DNA from 2 places in the Mycolicibacterium madagascariense genome. Region 2 is predicted to be linked to the other one. Evidence: predicted binding sites of a transcription regulator. Region 2 holds the regulator's gene; the other holds the start of a gene.
What was found. The regulator LexA, encoded in region 2, represses DNA repair genes until DNA is damaged. The targets are predictions, from matches to a motif close to CGAACANNTGTTCG.
Positions count from the first base shown of each region.

Region 1: a site for LexA is predicted at 5,350-5,363, ahead of cofD (2-phospho-L-lactate transferase). Genes of this name have one in related genera too.

Region 1 covers NZ_AP022610.1:1,557,774-1,567,244, reverse strand. Annotated here, with positions in the region: gene G6N60_RS07370 (FAD-dependent oxidoreductase) at 1-77, shown strand, start outside; gene manA (mannose-6-phosphate isomerase, class I) at 94-1,320, opposite strand; gene G6N60_RS07360 (TobH protein) at 1,325-2,398, opposite strand; gene G6N60_RS07355 (phosphomannomutase/phosphoglucomutase) at 2,395-3,792, opposite strand; gene G6N60_RS07350 (DUF3499 domain-containing protein) at 3,899-4,309, opposite strand; gene G6N60_RS07345 (metallopeptidase family protein) at 4,442-4,864, shown strand; gene G6N60_RS07340 (WhiB family transcriptional regulator) at 4,889-5,146, opposite strand; gene cofD (2-phospho-L-lactate transferase) at 5,580-6,590, shown strand; gene G6N60_RS07330 (coenzyme F420-0:L-glutamate ligase) at 6,587-7,933, shown strand; gene G6N60_RS07325 (NUDIX hydrolase) at 7,930-8,463, shown strand; gene manB (mannose-1-phosphate guanylyltransferase ManB) at 8,445-9,471, opposite strand, start outside.
Region 2 covers NZ_AP022610.1:2,422,678-2,432,148, reverse strand. Annotated here, with positions in the region: gene G6N60_RS11580 (proteasome assembly chaperone family protein) at 1-118, shown strand, start outside; gene G6N60_RS11575 (alpha/beta fold hydrolase) at 161-1,183, shown strand; gene nrdR (transcriptional regulator NrdR) at 1,231-1,692, opposite strand; gene G6N60_RS11565 (LysM peptidoglycan-binding domain-containing protein) at 1,778-2,245, opposite strand; gene lexA (transcriptional repressor LexA) at 2,440-3,108, shown strand; gene G6N60_RS11555 (sunset domain-containing protein) at 3,105-5,315, opposite strand; gene G6N60_RS11550 (acyl-CoA dehydrogenase family protein) at 5,453-6,610, opposite strand; gene G6N60_RS11545 (molybdopterin guanine dinucleotide-containing S/N-oxide reductase) at 6,732-9,041, shown strand; gene G6N60_RS11540 (DEAD/DEAH box helicase) at 9,045-9,471, opposite strand, start outside.

The sequences.
Region 1 (9,471 bases), 860 kb from region 2:
TGCGCGCGCTGCTCTCGGAGAAGGTCGGTGCGGTCAGGTCCTCGACGCGCGAACGGGAGCCGGTGCCCAGTCGCTGACCGTGGGCGCTGGGCGTCAGATGCCGACGGTCGCGCGGAACAGCGCGGCGGGCTCGTCGGCGACGAGCCGGATCGGACCGTCGTCGGCGGCCACCCAGGCCGCCGCGCCGCGTTCCAGGGTCAGCACGCTCGACTTCGCATGCACCTGCACCGCACCCTCGGTGCACAACAGCACCTGAGGACCGTCGTGGCGGGCCGGCGCGTCGACCTGGTGTCCGAGTTCGGACCCGTCGAGACGTAGCGCGGAGACCGCGAATTCGGGTGCGGGGACGTCGTAGACGACCTCGACGCCCTCGTTCACGGTCCGCGGCTTGAGCGACGACTCGTCGGCGGGGGTGAAGTCCAGGACCCGGAGCAGTTCGGGGACGTCGACGTGCTTGGGGGTCAGCCCGCCGCGAAGGACGTTGTCCGAGTTGGCCATCACCTCGAAGCCGACCCCGTGCAGATAGGCGTGCAGGTTTCCGGCGGGCAGGTAGATGCCCTCCCCCGGCACCAGGCTGATGCGGTTGAGCAGCATCGAGGCGAGCACGCCCGCGTCGCTCGGGTACAGCTCGCCGAGCTGCAGCGTGGTCTTGGCCTCGGTCACGAATTCCGTTGCGCCGGAACGCAAGTAGTTGATCGCGCCGTCGAGCACCGCGGGCACCAGCAGGTCCAGGTCGGCCTGCGGCGCCGTGATCCAGGTGGTGAACAGCGCCCGCAACCCGTCGGCGTCGGCCTGCCCGGCGAGCAGGTTGACGAACGGGTCGAGCTCTGCGACGCCGAGCGCGCGCAGGAACTCGACGCTGCGGGCGACGGGCCGGAAACCCGCCAGCGCCTCGAACGGCCCCAGCGCGACCAGCAGTTCCGGTTTGTGACTGCGGTCGCGGTAGTTGCGGGTGGGCGCCGAGACGGGGATGTGCAGGCGGTCTTCGCGGGCGAAGCCCTCCTCCGCCTGCGCGGCGCTCGGATGGGCTTGCAGCGACAGGGGTTCCTCGGCGGCGAGCACCTTGGCCAGGAACGGCAGCGTATCGCCGAACCGCGCGCGGGTCGCCGCCCCCAGCTGACCCTCGGGGTCGGCGGCGATGACGTCGAGCAGTGAGCGCTCCGCGCCGTCACCCGCGAGCCGGGCCGGGTCGCCCGGATGCGCGCCGAGCCACAGCTCGGCCTCGGGATGCGGTGAGGGACTTGGCCTTCCGGTGAATTCGGCGATGGCGGTGTGCGACCCCCAGGCGTAGGTCCGCAGCGCGCCGCGTAACAGGTCCACTCGACTACCCTCGCACCAATCTCAGGTACGCGGCGGCCATCTCGAGGCGCACCGCCAACATCGCCAGCTGCTCCTCGGGACGTCCGCTGGGCCGGGGTGTCACGACGTCGGGGACGTCGTCGGCGCTCAGCACGTCGACGTCGTCGTAACCGTCGAGCGTGGCGACGATGCCGGGCCGCTCCTCGTCGGTGGCGAACACCAGGGTGCGCACCCGGGCAGGCAGCGGCCCGTCGAGCTCCTCGTCGTGGAAGATGGAGGACTCGTAATCGCCTGCGCCGGAAGACAATCCGCGGCGCAGCGCCGTCAGCACGTCGGCCAGCCCCACGGCCGACACGGGCTGCTGGGCGACCCTGAGCAGGATCGCTCCGACGTGTCTGGCCAGGGCCACGCTCGCCGCGTTCCCACCGGCCAGCACCACGTCGCGACCCGACAGTCGCTCGGCGAGGGACTTGGCCGGGTTCGTGAACAGCTCGCGGCCCGCGCTGTTGCGCAGCGCCTCGGCATCCAGTTCATCGGCGAGGGCGCCCAGGTCGACGCTCCGGCCCGGCAGCACGACGTGCAGAGCCGCGAGCCCGGCGGCCAGATAGCGCGTCAGGGCGAACTCGTCGGGCACCATCAACCGCGGCGCCAGCAGCACGGCGCGGCCGGCCGCCGCCTCGCGCAGCGGACCCTCGTCGGGCGCGACGACGACGACGCGGGCGCCGCGACGGATTCCGCTGGCGGCGGCCGCGACGAGAACCGGGTCGGCCGCGTCGTCGCCGGCCACGACCAACACGTCGAGCGCGCCGATCCACGGCGGCACCTCGGAGGCCACCACGAGCGGCGCGGCGGTGGAACCACCCAGGGCGGCGGCCAGCATCGCGCCCGCCGATTCGGCGGCGCCGCGCGTCGCGACCCAGACGACCGTGCGGGGCGCCTGGTCACCGCGCAGGGGTTCGAGCACGCCCTCCGCGAGTGCGGCGGCCGTCGCCCGCATCTGCGCACCCGCCATCGACGCCGCGTGGAGCAAACCCTCACGATCCGCGGCGAGCAGCCCCTCGACGTCGTCGAGGTCGATGGTCGCGTGGGCAGCGCTCACGCGGACCTCTCGGAGTGCGCTCGGATGTCGGTGGCGACGTGCTCGACGATGGCGGCGACGGCGTCGTCGGTCCTGGCCTCGACGTTGAGCCGCAGCAACGGCTCGGTGTTCGACGTCCGCAGGTTGAACCAGCAGCCGTCGCCCAGATCGACGGTGACGCCGTCGAGGTGGTCGAGGGACTGAACGCGGCTCCCGAAACTCGCCAGCACCGCCTCGACGCAGCCGGGGGCGTCGGCCACCGTGAAGTTGATCTCGCCGGAGGCCGCGTAGCGCTGGTAGTCGGCCATCAGCTCCGACAGCGGCCGGTCCTGCTCGCCGAGCGCGGCAAGGACGTGCAGCGCGGCCAGCATTCCGGAGTCGGCGCCCCAGAAGTCGCGGAAATAGTAGTGGGCCGAGTGCTCACCACCGAAGATCGCCCCCGACTCGGCCATCAGCCCCTTGATGTAGGAGTGGCCCACCCGCGAGCGGATCGCCGTGCCGCCGCGTTCGGCGATCAGTTCCGGCACCGCGCGCGAGGTGATCAGGTTGTGGATGACGGTGCCGCCGACCTCGCGACCGAGCTCGCGTCCGGCGACCAGCGCGGTGACGGCCGACGGCGAGACGGGGTGGCCGCGCTCGTCGACGACGAAGCAGCGGTCGGCGTCGCCGTCGAAGGCCAGCCCGATGTCGGCGCCCGTCTCGACGACGTGGCGCTGCAGGTCGACGAGGTTGGCCGGGTCCAGCGGGTTGGCCTCGTGGTTGGGGAACGTCCCGTCGAGCTCGAAGTACAAGGGCAACAACGTGATCGACGCGAGCGGGCCCAGCACCGCCGGGGTCGTGTGACCGCCCATGCCGTTGCCCGCGTCGACGGCGACCCGCAGCGGCCGCAGGTGGGCGATGTCGACGAGGGACCGCAGGAAGTCCCCGTAGTCGCCCAGCACGTCGCGGTCGGAGATGGTGCCCGGCGCTCCGTCGAACGACGGCACGCCGTCGATGACCTCGCCGCTGATGGTCGTCAGCCCGGACTCCTTGCCCACCGGCTTCGCGCCGGCCCGGCAGAGCTTGATGCCGTTGTAGGCGGCGGGGTTGTGGCTCGCGGTGAACATCGCACCGGGGCAGTCCAGCAACCCGGACGCGAAGTACAGCTGATCGGTCGACGCGAGCCCGATCCGCGTGACGTTCAGACCCTGCGCGACGACGCCCTCGGCGAACGCGGTCGCGAGGGCCGGCGAACTGGCCCGCATGTCGTAGCCGATCACCACGCGGTCCGGGCCGGGGTCGGCCTCGTCGCGCACCAATCGGGCGAACGCACCACCGACGTCGGACACGAAGTGCTCGTCGATCTCCTCACCGACCAGCCCACGAACGTCATACGCCTTGATGACGCGGTTGACAGCCGCAGCGGGCCGGGACATAGATCTCCTCGCAAAGTGACGCTTCGGCTCAGCCTATCGGCTCGCCTGGGGGCGTGTCGGCGGGTCGCGGCACTCGCACTCCAGCGACTCCCGGGAGCCTACGGCGTCAGTCCGACGGGTCCGGCAGAACGCGCAGGTGGCCGCGCTTGCGTCCGTTCTGTTCGCCCTGGCGGACCGGGGCGGCCACCAGCGCGCCGCCGTGCACGCCCGTGACCGGATCGGAGAAGCCCGCGGGCATCGCGGACCCCGCGGCGCGGCCTTCGCGGACGGCGTCGGCGAGCGCGGACAGATCGTCGTCGTCGGTGTGCGACGGCAGCGGTCCGGCGTGCCGGACCAGCTCCCACCCCTTCGGCGCGGTGATCCGGCCGGCGTGGATCACGCAGAGATCCCAGGAGTGGGGTTCGGAGATGGTGGCGAGCGGACCGACGACCGCGGTCGAGTCCTTGTAGACGAAGGTCAGCGTCGCCACGGCGTAGTGCGGGCACCCGGGCCTGCAGCAGCGACGGGGAACGTTCACGGACACGAGGCTATCGCTTGGGGACCACACGGGTAGGCGACACGCGCAGTAGGCATACCGCCGATCTCCAACCGTTACGATCGCCACATGCCCGAGCGGGAGACCATGCGCGCGCGCCGGGGACGGCGGGAGATGCGCGGCCCGTTGCTGCCGCCGACGGTACCGGGATGGCGCAGCCGCGCCGAGCGCTTCGACATGGCGGTGCTGGAGGCCTACGAGCCGATCGAGCGCCAGTGGCAGGACCGGGTGTCCGGACTGGACGTGGCGGTCGACGAGATTCCGCGGATCGCGCCGAAGGATCCGGCGAACGTGCAGTGGCCGCCGGAGGTCATCGCCGACGGGCCGATCGCACTGGCCAGGTTGATCCCCGCGGGAGTCGACATCAGAGGAAATGCCACGCGGGCGCGAATCGTGTTGTTCCGCAAGCCGATCGAGCGACGGGCGAAGGACACCATCGACTTGTCGGACTTACTGCATGACGTGCTGGTGGCTCAGGTGGCCACCTATTTGGGCGTCGAGCCCTCCGTCATCGACCCGACGATCGACGACGACTGACCCCGCAGGGTCCCGAATGAAGGATCAGATGATGCCGCGCTTGAGGCGGCGTCGTTCCCGCTCCGACAGCCCGCCCCAGATGCCGAAGCGTTCGTCGTTGGCCAGCGCGTAGTCGAGGCAGGCATCCTTCACCTCGCATCCGAGGCAGATGCGCTTGGCCTCGCGCGTCGAGCCACCCTTCTCGGGGAAGAACGCCTCCGGATCGGTTTGCGCGCAGAGCGCGTTCTCCTGCCAGAGTTCGTCGGCGGGCGTGAGGCCGACCTCGATGCGGTCGGGGACCACACTGAGTTGCGGACGGCCGGTCACCCCACCCTGTGACGGCCCGGCGTTGGTACGCGGTTCGTTGCCTACTGAGCCCAGCATCCGATTGTCGAATCGGATGACACGATCGAAATCCACGTGCTCATAAGACATCTTCCGCCTCCTAACCTGTTGAGAAGTTCCCTGACATCAACCCCACCGCAAGCCCCTGCGGCCCCTACATTCGAACAAGTGATCGAATCTCGGTCTGCGACACGGGAACCGGAAGCGAACCGGGAATGACACTGATGTGATTAGACACGGGTTAGCTGCGCCGGTCAAGCGCTAGAACGGGTTTTCATATCATCCCGTGACCGAATGTCGGCGCGTCGGTTACCTGGCGTGTCGTGTGACGTGACCAAGTCGACCCCCGCCGTGGACCGCCCCGACGCCGGAGCGCCTAGTGTCGAACGCTGTGAAAGTCACTGTTCTAGCAGGCGGCGTCGGTGGCGCGCGCTTCCTCCTCGGCGTGCAGAAGTACCTGGGACTCGGGCAGTTCGAGGGGTCGGCGACGGGCCCCGCCGGTAGCCACGAGCTGACCGCCGTGGTCAACGTCGGCGACGACGCCTGGATGCACGGTGTCCGCATTTGCCCAGACCTCGACACCTGCATGTACACCTTAGGTGGAGGGATCGATCCCGAGCGCGGCTGGGGCCACGCCAACGAAACCTGGCATGCCAAGGAGGAACTCGCGGCCTACGGCGTGCAACCCGACTGGTTCGGCCTCGGCGACAGAGACCTCGCCACGCACCTCGTGCGCAGTCAGATGCTCAGGGCGGGTTACCCGCTGTCGCAGGTGACCGAGGCGCTCTGCGCCCGCTGGCAGCCCGGCGCCCGGCTGCTGCCCGTCACCGACGACCGGAGCGAAACCCACGTCGTGGTAACGGATCCCGGGGAGGACGGCGCCGAGCGCGGCACGCGCCGGGCCATCCACTTCCAGGAGTGGTGGGTGCGCTACCGCGCCCAAATCCCCACGCACGACTTCGCTTTCGTCGGTGCGGACAAGGCGACCGCGAACCCCGCCGCCCTCGCCGCGATCGCCGACGCCGACGTCGTCTTCATCGCGCCGTCCAACCCCGTCGTCAGCGTCGGGGCGATCCTCGCCGTGCCCGGGATGCGCGGTGCGCTGCGCTCGACGGCCGCACCGGTGATCGGCTACTCCCCCATCATCGCGGGGCGGGCGTTGCGCGGCATGGCCGACGAATGTCTCTCGGTCATCGGGGTCGAGACCTCCTCGCAGGCCGTCGGCGCACACTTCGGCGCGCGGTCCGGCACCGGCCTGCTCGACGGCTGGCTCATCGACGAGGGCGACACCGCCGCCATCGACGGCGTGACGGTGCGCGCCGTGCCGCTGCTGATGACCGACCCGACGGCCTCGGCCGAGATGGTGCGCCAGGGCGTCGACCTGGCCGGAGCCGGCGCATGACGAACACCGAGCACGGCGCGGCGGCCGCGATCGAGATCCTGCCGGTGCCAGGGCTACCCGAGTTCCGGCCCGGTGACGACGTCGCGGCGGCCATCGCCGCGGCCGCCCCATGGCTGCGCGACGACGACGTGGTCGTGGTCACCAGCAAGGTGCTGTCCAAGAGCGAGGGCAGGATCGTCGCGGCGCCGACCGACCCCGAGGAACGGGATGCCTTGCGCCGCAAGCTCGTCGACGCCGAGGCGGTCCGGGTCCTGGCGCGCAAGGGCAAGACGCTGATCACCGAGAACGCGATCGGGCTCGTCCAGGCGGCGGCCGGCGTCGACGGCTCCAACGTCGACTCGGCCGAATTGGCGCTGCTGCCAACCAATCCCGACGGCAGCGCGGCCACTCTGCGCACGCGACTGCGCGAACTGCTCGGCGTCACCGTCGGCATCGTCGTCACCGACACCATGGGCCGGGCGTGGCGCAACGGCCAGACCGACGCCGCCATCGGTGCCGCCGGCTTCTCGGTGCTGCACGCCTACGGGGGCGCCCACGACGCGCACGGCAACGAGCTGATCGTGACCGAGGTCGCCGTCGCCGACGAGCTCGCCGCCGCCGCAGATCTGGTGAAGGGCAAGCTGACCGGCATCCCCGTCGCCGTCGTGCGCGGGTTGGCGCTGCACGACGACGGATCCACCGGTCGCGCCCTGGTCAGGTCGGGCGAGGACGACCTGTTCTGGCTGGGTACCGCCGAGGCCGTCGACAGGGGCAGGCGCGAGGCCCAGCTGCTGCGCCGCTCGGTGCGCCGGTTCGGGCCCGAGCCCGTCGATCCCGCCCTCATCGAGGCCGCCGTCGCCGAGGCGCTGACCGCCCCGGCACCGCATCACACCCGACCGGTCCGGTTCGCCTGGGTGCGCGACCGCGCGGTGCGCACGCGACTGCTGGACGCCATGAAGGACAGGTGGCGTGCCGACCTGCTGGCCGACGGCAGGCCCGCCGACGCCGTGGAGCGGCGCATCGGTCGCGGCCAAATCCTGTATGACGCACCGGAATTGGTCATTCCGTTCATGGTGCCCGACGGCGCGCACGCCTATCCCGACGCGGCGCGCACGGCCGCCGAGCACACCATGTTCACGGTCGCCGCCGGGGCCGCCGTGCAGGCGCTGCTGGTGGCACTGGCCGTGCGCGACGTCGCCAGCTGCTGGATCGGGTCGACGATCTTCGCCGCCGACCTCGTCCGCGAGCAACTGGATCTGCCCGCGGACTGGGAACCCCTGGGCGCCATCGCCATCGGCCACGCCGAGGAGCCGGCCGGTCCCCGCGACCCGGTGCCGACGGACGGCCTGCTGGTGCAGCGATGAGCCTGCACGCCTCGGTGGTCGACGCGCTGAACGATTGGCGCCCAAGCGATCCCGCCCAGGACACGGTGCGCCTGGCGGTGCTCGCCTTCGTCCTCGCCCGACCGGACGCCTGCCAACGCGCCTGCGTCCCCGGCCACGTCACGGCGTCGGCGCTGGTGCTCGACCACACCGGCACCCACGCCCTGCTCACGCTGCACCCGCGCCTGGGCCGCTGGGTGCAGCTGGGCGGCCACTGCGAGGACGACGATCCCGACATCGCGTCGGCGGCCCTGCGGGAGGCGCGCGAGGAGTCCGGCATCGACGGGCTGACCATCGGCGCGACCCCGGCAGCCGTCCACGTGCACGCCCTGACGTGTTCGCTGGGGGTGCCGACGCACCACCTCGACGTGCAGTTCGTGGCCCGCGCGCCGAAGGACGCCTCGATCACGATCAGCGACGAATCGGTCGACCTGCGCTGGTGGCCGGTGGACCACCTGCCGCCCGGCTCCGACTACGGCCTGACCCAGCTGGTTCAGACGTCCGTCGAATAGCGGATGCCGCCGTCGGGGATGTGCACCCCCGGCCAGACCCGCGCGCCGCGCAGCAGCTCACAGCGCGCGCCGATGTTGGCGCCGTCGCCGATCACGCCGTCGCGGATCAGGGCGCGCGGACCGATCCGCGCGCCGAAGCCGATGATCGAGCGCTCGATCACCGAGCCCGCCTCGATGCGGGCGCCGTCGAAGACGACCGCGCCGTCGAGCCGAGCGCCGGGCCCGATCTCGGCGCCGCGCCCCACCACGGTGCCGCCGATGAGGAGGGCACCCGGCCCGACCGCGGCCCCCTCGTGGACCAGCTCCTCGCCGCGGTGCCCCTTGAGCGCCGGTGACGGCGCGATACCGCGGACCAGGTCGGCCGAGCCGCGGACGAAGTCGTCGGGCGTGCCCATGTCGCGCCAGTAGGTGGCGTCGACGTAGCCGCACACCTTGAGGCCGTCGGACAGCAGCGCCGGGAACACCTCGCGCTCGACGGACACGGCGCGCCCGGTCGGGATCCGGTCGATCACCTCGCGGTTGAACACATAGGTGCCCGCGTTGATCTGGTCGGTCGGCGGGTCCTGGGTCTTCTCCAGGAACGCCGTCACGCCGCCGTCGGGATCGGTGGGCACGCAGCCGAACGCCCGCGGGTCGCCGACGCGCACCAGGTGCAGCGTCAGATCGGCGCCGCGCTCCTCGTGGCTGGCCAGCAGCGCACCGAGGTCGGCGCCGGACAGCACGTCGCCGTTGAACACCAGCGCCGTGTCGTAGCGCAGCTTGGAGGCCACGTTGGCGATGCCGCCGCCGGTGCCCCGCGGCTCGTCCTCGACCACGTAGTCGATCTCGAGGCCCAGCGCGGAACCGTCACCGAACTCGGCTTCGAAGACCTCGGCCTTGTACGACGTCCCGAGCACCACGTGTCGGATGCCCGCCGCCGCGACCCGCGACAGCAGGTGGGTCAGGAACGGCAAACCCGCCGTCGGCAGCATGGGCTTGGGAGCCGACAGCGTGAGGGGCCGCAGCCGC
Region 2 (9,471 bases):
GCTGGCGCGTGACGAGGATTTGCCAAGTGGCGATGAGCTCGGCGCCGAATTCGAGCGATTCCTTGCCGAGCAGACCGGCGACGACTCCGCGGGCGAGGACGGCAACACGGGGTCTTGACGTGACCGCCCTGCCCCGGGCTCGACGACGGAGTTGGTGATCGTGACGGAGCGAAAGCCCAATCTGCGGCCGGTGCGCGAGGTGACCCCGACGCTGCACTACCGCGTCATCCACGGCTACCGGCGGGCCTACCGGATCGCGGGTTCCGGCCCGGCGATCCTGCTGATCCACGGCATCGGCGACAACTCCACGACCTGGAGCACGGTGCAGAGCAAGCTGGCGCAGCGGTTCACCGTGATCGCCCCCGACCTGCTGGGACACGGCAAGTCGGACAAGCCACGCGCCGACTACTCGGTGGCCGCCTACGCCAACGGCATGCGCGACCTGCTCAGCGTGCTCGACGTCGAACGGGTGACGGTCGTCGGCCACTCCCTCGGCGGCGGAGTGGCAATGCAGTTCGCCTACCAGTTCCCGCAATTGGTCGATCGCTTGATCCTCGTCGGTGCCGGCGGCGTGACGAAGGACGTCAACGTCGCGCTGCGCATCGCCTCGCTGCCGATGGGCACCGAGGCGCTCGCGGTGTTGCGGCTGCCGATGGTGTTGCCCGCGTTGCAGATGCTCGGGCGGGTCGGCGGTGCTCTGCTGGGTTCCACCGGCGTGGGCCGCGACATCCCGGACATGCTGCGCATCCTCGCCGACCTTCCGGAACCGACCGCATCGTCGGCGTTCGCGCGGACACTGCGCGCGGTGGTCGACTGGCGGGGTCAGGTGGTCACGATGCTCGACCGCTGTTACCTGACCGAATCCGTTCCCGTGCAACTGATTTGGGGTTCACAGGACTCCGTCATCCCGGTCGGGCATGCGCGGATGGCCCATGCCGCCATGCCGGGTTCGCGGCTCGACGTGTTCGAAGGCTCCGGGCACTTCCCGTTTCACGACGACCCCGATCGCTTCGTCGAGATCGTCGAGAAGTTCATCGGCTCCACCGACCCGGCCGTCTACGACCAGGAGCTGCTGCGCAACCTGTTGCGTTCGGGGGTCAGTGAGAAAGGGCTCACGGGTTCGATGGACACGCGGGTGGCCGTGCTCGACGCCCTCGGTGCCGACGAGCGCAGCGCTACCTAGGAGCTAAAGAGTAGTCGGGGCCTCGAGAACCGTTGCGGGACAACGCGTTAGGCCGAGGACACGCCGCGATGGGCGCGGAGCGCCTCGATCTCGCGCTCGAAGTCGGCGGCCGACGAGAACGACCGGTAGACCGACGCGAACCGTAGATAGGCGACCTCGTCGAGGTCGCGCAACGGGCCGAGAATGGCTAGCCCGACCTCGTTGCTGGGCACTTCGGGTGAACCTGCCGCGCGCACCGCGTCTTCCACCTGTTGAGCCAGGAGGTTCAGGGCGTCGTCGTCGACCTGGCGGCCCTGACACGCTCGGCGCACGCCCTTGATCACCTTCTCCCGACTGAATGGCTCGGTGACACCGCTGCGCTTGACGACGGCCAGCACCGCGGTCTCCACGGTGGTGAATCGTCGGCCGCATTCGGGACATGACCGGCGACGACGTATCGCCTGGCCTTCATCAGCCTCTCGGGAGTCGACCACCCGCGAGTCGGGATGACGGCAGAACGGACAATGCATCTCCGCTCCTCCGCCGCGCTCGACTACTCCGGTCGCATACGAGCGTACCGATGCACGGCAGCGGGTTTCACGGCGCATGCCGCGATCAACCCACCGGCGCGATGAGCGTCTGTCCCGCGTCGACCGCCGGAGACCTCAGCTCGTTCAGATCGCGGATCTGCTCGACGACGGCGCCGATCGACGCGTCGGGCGCGATCCGCTGCGCGAGCTGCTCGAGGGACTCCCCCGCCTGGACCTGCACGACGGCCAGCCGGGCCGGCGCCGGGGCCGGGGCGTGCTGCGCAGCGCCGAAGTGGGCCACCAGACCGAGCCAGACCGTGATGGCCGCGGCGATGAGCGCGAGCACCACGGTGGTGAACGGCGTGACCGGCTTGCGCCGGTGCGAGGCGCGTGACATCAGGACACCGGTGCTCCGGTGGGTCAGCGGCGCGCCCGCGGGCCGGCGGCGCTGTGGTCCGCGTCGCGCGCTCGCCGGCGTCCGCCGCACCGGGCGTGCGGGCCGCAGTGGGCGCACGACGAGGTCCGTGGGGTCTTCGCGGGTGATGATCGTCATCTCAGGGCCTTTCGTCGTCGGTTCGCTCTTGTGTTCGAATACTAATCGCTCAGGTGTTCGATTACTAGAACACGTGATCGAACTGTTGCAGACGGTAGCGCCACCCACCGACACGTCCGCTCGACGTCGACCGTCGGCGACACGCGTCGAACACATGTTTGATTCTGGGGACGCGGCGGACTACATTCACCGCCATGAGTGACAGCAGTGACACGGTCCTTACCGAACGTCAGCGCACCATCCTCGAGGTCATCCGCAGTTCGGTGACGTCTCGCGGATACCCGCCGAGCATCCGCGAGATCGGCGATGCCGTCGGACTGACCTCCACGTCGTCGGTCGCGCACCAGCTCCGCACGCTCGAGCGCAAGGGCTATCTACGCCGCGACCCGAACCGCCCGCGCGCCGTGGACGTGCGAACGCCGGACGATCCCGCACGGACCGGCACGACGGTCGTGACGACCGACGTCGCCGGCTCGGATGCCCTTCCCGAACCCACCTTCGTCCCGGTCCTCGGACGCATCGCCGCCGGCGGGCCGATCCTCGCCGAGGAGGCCGTCGAGGACGTGTTCCCCCTGCCGAGGGAACTCGTCGGCGAGGGTGCCCTGTTCCTGTTGAAGGTGGTCGGCGAATCGATGATCGACGCGGCCATCTGCGACGGTGACTGGGTGGTCATCCGGCAGCAGAACGTGGCCGACAACGGGGACATCGTCGCGGCGATGATCGACGGCGAGGCCACCGTGAAGACGTTCAAGCGCACCAGCGGTCAGGTGTGGCTCATGCCGCACAACCCCGCGTTCGATCCCATCCCGGGCAACGATGCGGCCATCCTCGGCAAGGTCGTCACCGTGATCCGGAAGATCTAGCCCTTCGCGAACCCGTTCGTCAGCGCGAATTCCTCACTGGCGAACCATATCTCCGCACGTGCGCGGTCGTACTCACCGCTGCCGGGCGTCCAGTACAGGCCCGTCTTCGTGTCGGCCTTGATCGGGTAGCCGCTGGGCGCGTTGAACGGGTCTTCGGTGGCCAACCGCAGCGACGTCTCGAGGGCCGTCGGCTCGTCGAAGTGGATGGCTGCGTGTCGACCGCTGGGCGGCCCGCTGTCCGGCTCCGGATCGGCATGGGACATCACCGCGGCGGCAAACGGCGCCAACGGCTCCCTGCCGACGTCGTGTGGGGGTTCCTCGCCATCGTCGACGCCAGAGTCGGCGTTGGCCTCCGGTGCGGCGTGCTCGGCGTGGTCGACGAACGCGGCGTGATCATCGCCGTCCGCATGGTCGGCGTGGTCCGGTTCCACGTCGTGGTCTGGATGGTCTGGCTGATCGGAGTGGTCGGGATGGTGGGCGAATGCCGCGAACCGCGACACCTCGGGCCCGGCGTCGAGCTCGGGCCCGGCCTCGGCCTCGGTATCACCATTGAGGTCGGCGTCCGAGACGACAGGTGTCGGAGCCGTGTCGATGGCGTCCTGGTTGCGCGACAGGTCGGCGACGAAGCCCTCGCCGTCGTGGGGACTGTCGTGGGGCCCGTCGCCGACGTCGCCGTGCCCGGCGGCGGGCAATGCCCAGTCGCTGCGACGCCGCTGCCCCGAACCGTCCTCGTCGTCGTGCACCGGCAACGGCCCCGAATCGTCGTCGTCCGCGGGACGGTCGTCGTCGTAGTCGTCGTAGTCATAGTCGTCGTCGTACTCGTCACGGTCGTCGTAGTCGTCGCGCCCGGGCTCGACATCGCGGCGCCGCCGCCTCAACACCGCGGCCGTCACCGCGCCGACGATCACGAGGAGCGGGATGACGGCCAGCAACCACCACCAGCTGACGTGCCCCGACGATCCGGCATCCGGCGCGGCGGCGGGGGGCGTGGACTGCGGGGCGTCGCGACCCGGCACCTCGATCCCGGTCAGTTGGGACTGCAGGTTCGCCGGTTCGGTGGTGAATGCGTTGGTCTTCTTGTTCCACAAGACGGCCCCGCCGCTGAACTTCTGCGTGGTGACGTCGCCGTTGACGGTCTGGTCGGCCGTGGGCGCACCGAGTGGACCGGTGGCTCCGCCGAGCTTGGCCCACGCGGCGTTCATCGCTCCCCGGACGATCACTGCGCCGAAGTCCGGCGTCCAGAAGATCACGGGCTGATCGGCGGCGGCGAAGCTCGCGATCTTGCTCATCGGCGCCAGGCCGCCATCGTTCTCGTTGCTGGTCGGAAAGCCGAGATCTCCCTGGGGACCGCCCACGCTCTCGTACTTCGCGAGCAGCTGGCCGGTCAGCACGTTGGCTCCGGTGGCGGGGCTGTAGAAGATCTTCCCGCCCGCGTAGTTCTGCCCGGTTCCGTCGCTGCCGATCGTGTATTGGCCGCCGTCGGCGGCACCCAATGGACCGAGCGGACCACCCGCGGCCCGACGGGCCGCGTCGATGGCCGTCGTCACGTCGCCGGGAATCGCGAGCCCGGTGAGTTGGTCCGCGAGTTCGGGGGGCGTGGTGGTGAAGGCGTTCGTCTTGCGGTTCCAGGTCACCTGTCCGCCGGAGAAGACCTGGCTGACCTGGTCGCCGTCGTAGGTCTCGTCGGCCGTGGGAACACCGAGGGTGGCCGCCGATCCTCCGAGCTTGTCCCAGGCGGCGTTGATCGCGCCCCGCACCACGTGGGCGCCGTTGTCGGGCGTCCAGAAGATGACCGGCCGGTCGGCGGCGCTGAAGGTCGTGTTGCGACTGCCGGGCGCCTTGCCGTCGCCCTCGTCGATGGTGGGAAACCCGAGGTCGCCGTCGGCCGGGCCGCCCAGCGACTCGTACTTGTCGAGGATCGCGCCGCGCACGGCGTGGGCGCCGGTGTCCGGGGTGAAGAACATCTTGCCGCCGGCGAAGTCCTGCCCGAAACCGATGCCCGCCGGGTACACCCCGCCGTCCTTCGGTCCGAGCGGGCCGTCGGGGCCGCCTGCCGCGTCCCACGCCTGGGTGATCGCGGCGTCGGCGTCGGTGTCAGGGGTTGCCGCGGCAAGCGGTGTCCAGAGCAGCGCGGCCACCATCGCTGCGATGACCCCGACACCAGCGCGTCCGATCGTCCTGCCCAGGCGGGTTCCATGCCCCGTCATTGCGTCCTCCCAGCGAGCTGCGCCGGACTCCCTTGAGTACCGCGTTCGTCAACTCTGCGTCAGTCGACGTCCATCTTGAGGGATATCCAACCCGTCCGGGGAATGTGTCGCGCGGCCAGGCTACCGATGAGTGGTCGCTAGACGCCGAGGCTACGACCGATGATCTCCTTCATGATCTCCGTCGTGCCGCCGTAGATCGTCTGGATCCGACCGTCCAGGAACGCCCGCGCGACGGGGTATTCGCGCATGTAGCCGTAACCTCCGTGCAGTTGCAGGCAGCGGTCGTTGAGCCGCACCTGCGCCTCGGTGGAGTACCACTTGGCCATCGCGGCCTGCTCGACGGTCAGCTTCTCCTCCAGGTGCAGCTTGATGAACTCGTCGACCATCATGCGCACCATGGTGGCCTCGGTCGCGAGTTCAGCGAGCGTGAACCGGCTGTTCTGAAAGCTGCCGATGGGCTTGCCGAACGCCTTGCGGTCCTTGCAGTACTGCACGGTGTCCTCGAGGACCGCCTCCATGCCCGCCGCCGCCATCACGGCGATGCTGATCCGCTCCTGGGGCAGGTTCTGCATGAGGTACACGAAACCGGACCCCTCCTCGCCGAGCAGGTTCTCAGCGGGCACCTTGACGTCGGTGAACGACAGCTCGGCGGTGTCCTGGGCGTCGAGGCCGATCTTGTCGAGATGACGGCCGCGTTCGAAGCCCTCCATCCCGCGCTCCACCACCAGCAGCGAGAAACCGAGGGCGCCCTTGTCGGGGTCGGTGCAGGCCACCACGATCACCAGGTCGGCGTTGATGCCGTTGGTGATGAACGTCTTCGAGCCGTTGAGCACGTAGTGGTCGCCGTGCTTGACCGCGCGGGTCTTGATGCCTTGCAGGTCGCTACCGGTGCCCGGCTCGGTCATCGCGATCGCCGTGATGAGTTCGCCCGAGCAGAAGCCGGGCAGCCAGCGCTGCTTCTGCTCCTCGGTGCCCAACCGCAGCAGGTATGGCGCGATGACGTCGTTCTGCAGCGGGAAGCCGAGGCCGCTGTAGCGTCCGGCCGTGGTCTCCTCGGTGATGACGACGTTGTACCGGAAGTCGTCGTTGCCGCCCCCGCCGTACTCCTCGGGCACCGCCATGCCGAGGAATCCCTGCTTGCCCGCTTCGAGCCAGACGCCGCGGTCGACGATCTTGTCCTTCTCCCACTGGTCGTGGAACGGCACGACGTGACGTTCGAGGAATCCGCGGTAGGACTCCCGGAACAGGTCGTGCTCCGGTTCGAAGAGGGTGCGGTCGTACTTGATGGCGCCCATGGCGGACCTCCGGGTCGACGTAAAAGGGATTACCCCCGACGATATACCACCCAACCGGATGGTTGGGGCAGGACGGCACGACGGTGCCCCTCGGCGACCCCCCACATCTAGGATGTGCGCAATGGCGAAGTCTTCGACGTCACTCACGCACTGGGGGGCCTTCACCGCCGACGTCGACCACGGTGACATCGCCTCGGTGCACCCCTGGCACGCCGATGCCGACCCGTCTCCCCTGCTCGGCAACCTGCCCGGGTCGATCAGGCACCGCTCGCGCGTCACGGGGCCCGCGGTCCGTCGGGGCTGGCTCGACGACGGGCCGGGACCGACCACCCGGCGCGGCGCCGAGGAGTTCGTCGCGGTGTCGTGGGACGAGTTGACCGAGTTGTTGGCCGGGGAGCTGCGCCGGGTCATCGACACCTACGGCAACGAGGCCATCTACGGCAGCTCGTACGGCTGGGCCAGCGCGGGACGCTTCCACCACGCCCAGAGCCAACTGCACCGGTTCTTGAAACTGCTTGGCGGATATACCTTTTCGCGCCATTCCTACAGCCTCGGCGCCACCGGGGTGATCATGCCGCGCGTCGTCGGCACCCATGACGACCTGTTCAAGCGGTCGACGGAGTGGAGCGTCATCGCCGAGCACAGCGAGTTGCTGGTGTGCTTCGGTGGGGTGGGGATCAAGAACTCCGCGGTGAATCCCGGTGGCTCCACCGAACATCCGACGCGCACAGCGCTCGACAGCCTGCGCGAGCGCGGTGGGCGCGTGGTGTCCATCAGTCCCCTGCGCGACGACACCTCGGGTGAGTGCGACTGGTGGGCGCCCGTGCCGGGCACCGACGTCGCGATCATGCTCGCGCTGGCCCACGTCCTGGCCGTCGAGGGGTTGGCCGACCGCGAGTTCCTGCAGACGCACTGCGTCGGTTACGACCGGTTCGAGCGCTACCTGCTGGGGAAGAGCGACGGCATCCCGAAGACACCGCAGTGGGCCGCCGCACTGAGCGGCCTGCCCGCCGACGACCTCGTCGCCCTCGCGCGGCAGATGGCCGCGCACCGCACCATCGTGATGGTGAGTTGGTCGCTGCAGCGGGTGCGCCACGGCGAGCAGGCGCCGTGGATGGGCGTGACACTCGCCGCGATGCTCGGCCAGATCGGCCTGCCCGGAGGGGGTTTCGGCCACGGCTACGGTTCGCAGAACGAACTGGGCATGGCGCCGCTGCGCTGCCCGCTGCCGACGTTCCCCCAGGGCGCGAACCCAGTGAACACGTTCATCCCGGTGGCCGCGGTGAGCGACATGCTGCTGCACCCCGGCGAGGAATTCGACTACGACGGGCGCAGGCTCACCTACCCCGACATCAAGTGCGTGTACTGGGCCGGCGGCAATCCCTTCCACCACCATCAGAACCTGCCCCGGCTGCGTCGGGCACTCGGGCGCGTCGACACCGTCGTGGTGCACGAGCCGTACTGGACGGCGATGGCCAAGCACGCAGACGTCGTCGTGCCGTCGACGACGCCGTTCGAACGCGATGACTACTCCGGGTCGCGCAACGACCCGGTGCTGGTGGCCATGCCCGCCATGACGAAGCCCTACGCCGATGCCCGCGACGACTACTCGACGTTCGCCGCGCTGGCCGAGCGACTCGGCGTCGAAGCGGCGTTCACCGAGGGCCGCGACGCGATGGGGTGGCTGACCCACATGTACGACACCTGGGCGGGCCGCCTCGATTTCGAAGTACCGACGTTCTCGGAGTTCTGGGCGGCGGGCAGCCTGCGGTTGCCAACCGAGACCGGGCTGACGCTGCTCTCGGACTTCCGGGCCGATCCGGTCGCCCACCCACTGCGCACCCCCAGCGGCCGCATCGAGGTGTTCTCCACCGTCATCGACGGGTTCGGATACGGCGACTGCGCCGGGCATCCGGCGTGGTACGAGCCGCAGGAATGGTTGGGCGGCAGGCGGGCCGTCGACCATCCGCTGCACCTGGTGGCCAATCAGCCCGCGACCCGGTTGCACAGTCAGTTGGACGGCGGCCGAACCAGCCTGAACTCGAAAGTGCAAGGGCGCGAACCGATTCGGATGCACCCGCAGGACGCCGAGCGACGCGGGCTGACGGCAGGGGACGTGGTGCGCGTCTTCAACGACCGGGGGTCGTGCCTGGCGGGCCTCGTCGTCGACGATGCCCTACGGCCGAACGTGGTGCAGTTGTCCACCGGCGCCTGGTACGACCCGGAGGATCCCGCCGATCTGGACGCCATGTGCGTGCACGGCAACCCCAACGTGCTGACGGCCGACGTGGGTACGTCGTCACTGGCGCAGGGATGCACCGGCGCACACGTGCTGGTGCAGGTGGAGGCCTTCGACGGTCCGCTGCCACCCGTTCGGGCGCATCAGCCCCCGACGATCGTCGAGCGGTCGCAGGACCGCTCGACGACCTAGGACCTACGAACCGGTCTGAGCCCGCCCGGAGCCCGACCGGGGCCGGCGCGGTCCGCCGCCACGGCGTCCGTTGCCGCCGGACGTCGTGGGCCTGCCGCCGGAGCCGGGACCGCCGCGATGCGAGGAGGCGTTGCCGCCACGGCCCGATCCGCCACGTCCCGATCCGCCGCGGCCGGAGCCACCGGTACGGGCGGGAGTCGCCGGGCGGGGCGGGGGCTCGCGATGCGGGGCGATCTCGCCGACCAGTTCGAGCACGCTCGCCGAGTCGGCGCGGACCTGCTGCGGCTGGGCCGAGATGCCCGCCTTGCGCAGCAGCTGCTGGGTGTCGCGGCGCTGCTCGGGCAGCACGACCGTCACCACGTCACCTGCGCTGCCCGCGCGCGCCGTACGGCCCGAACGGTGCAGGTAGGCCTTGTGCTCGACGGGCGGG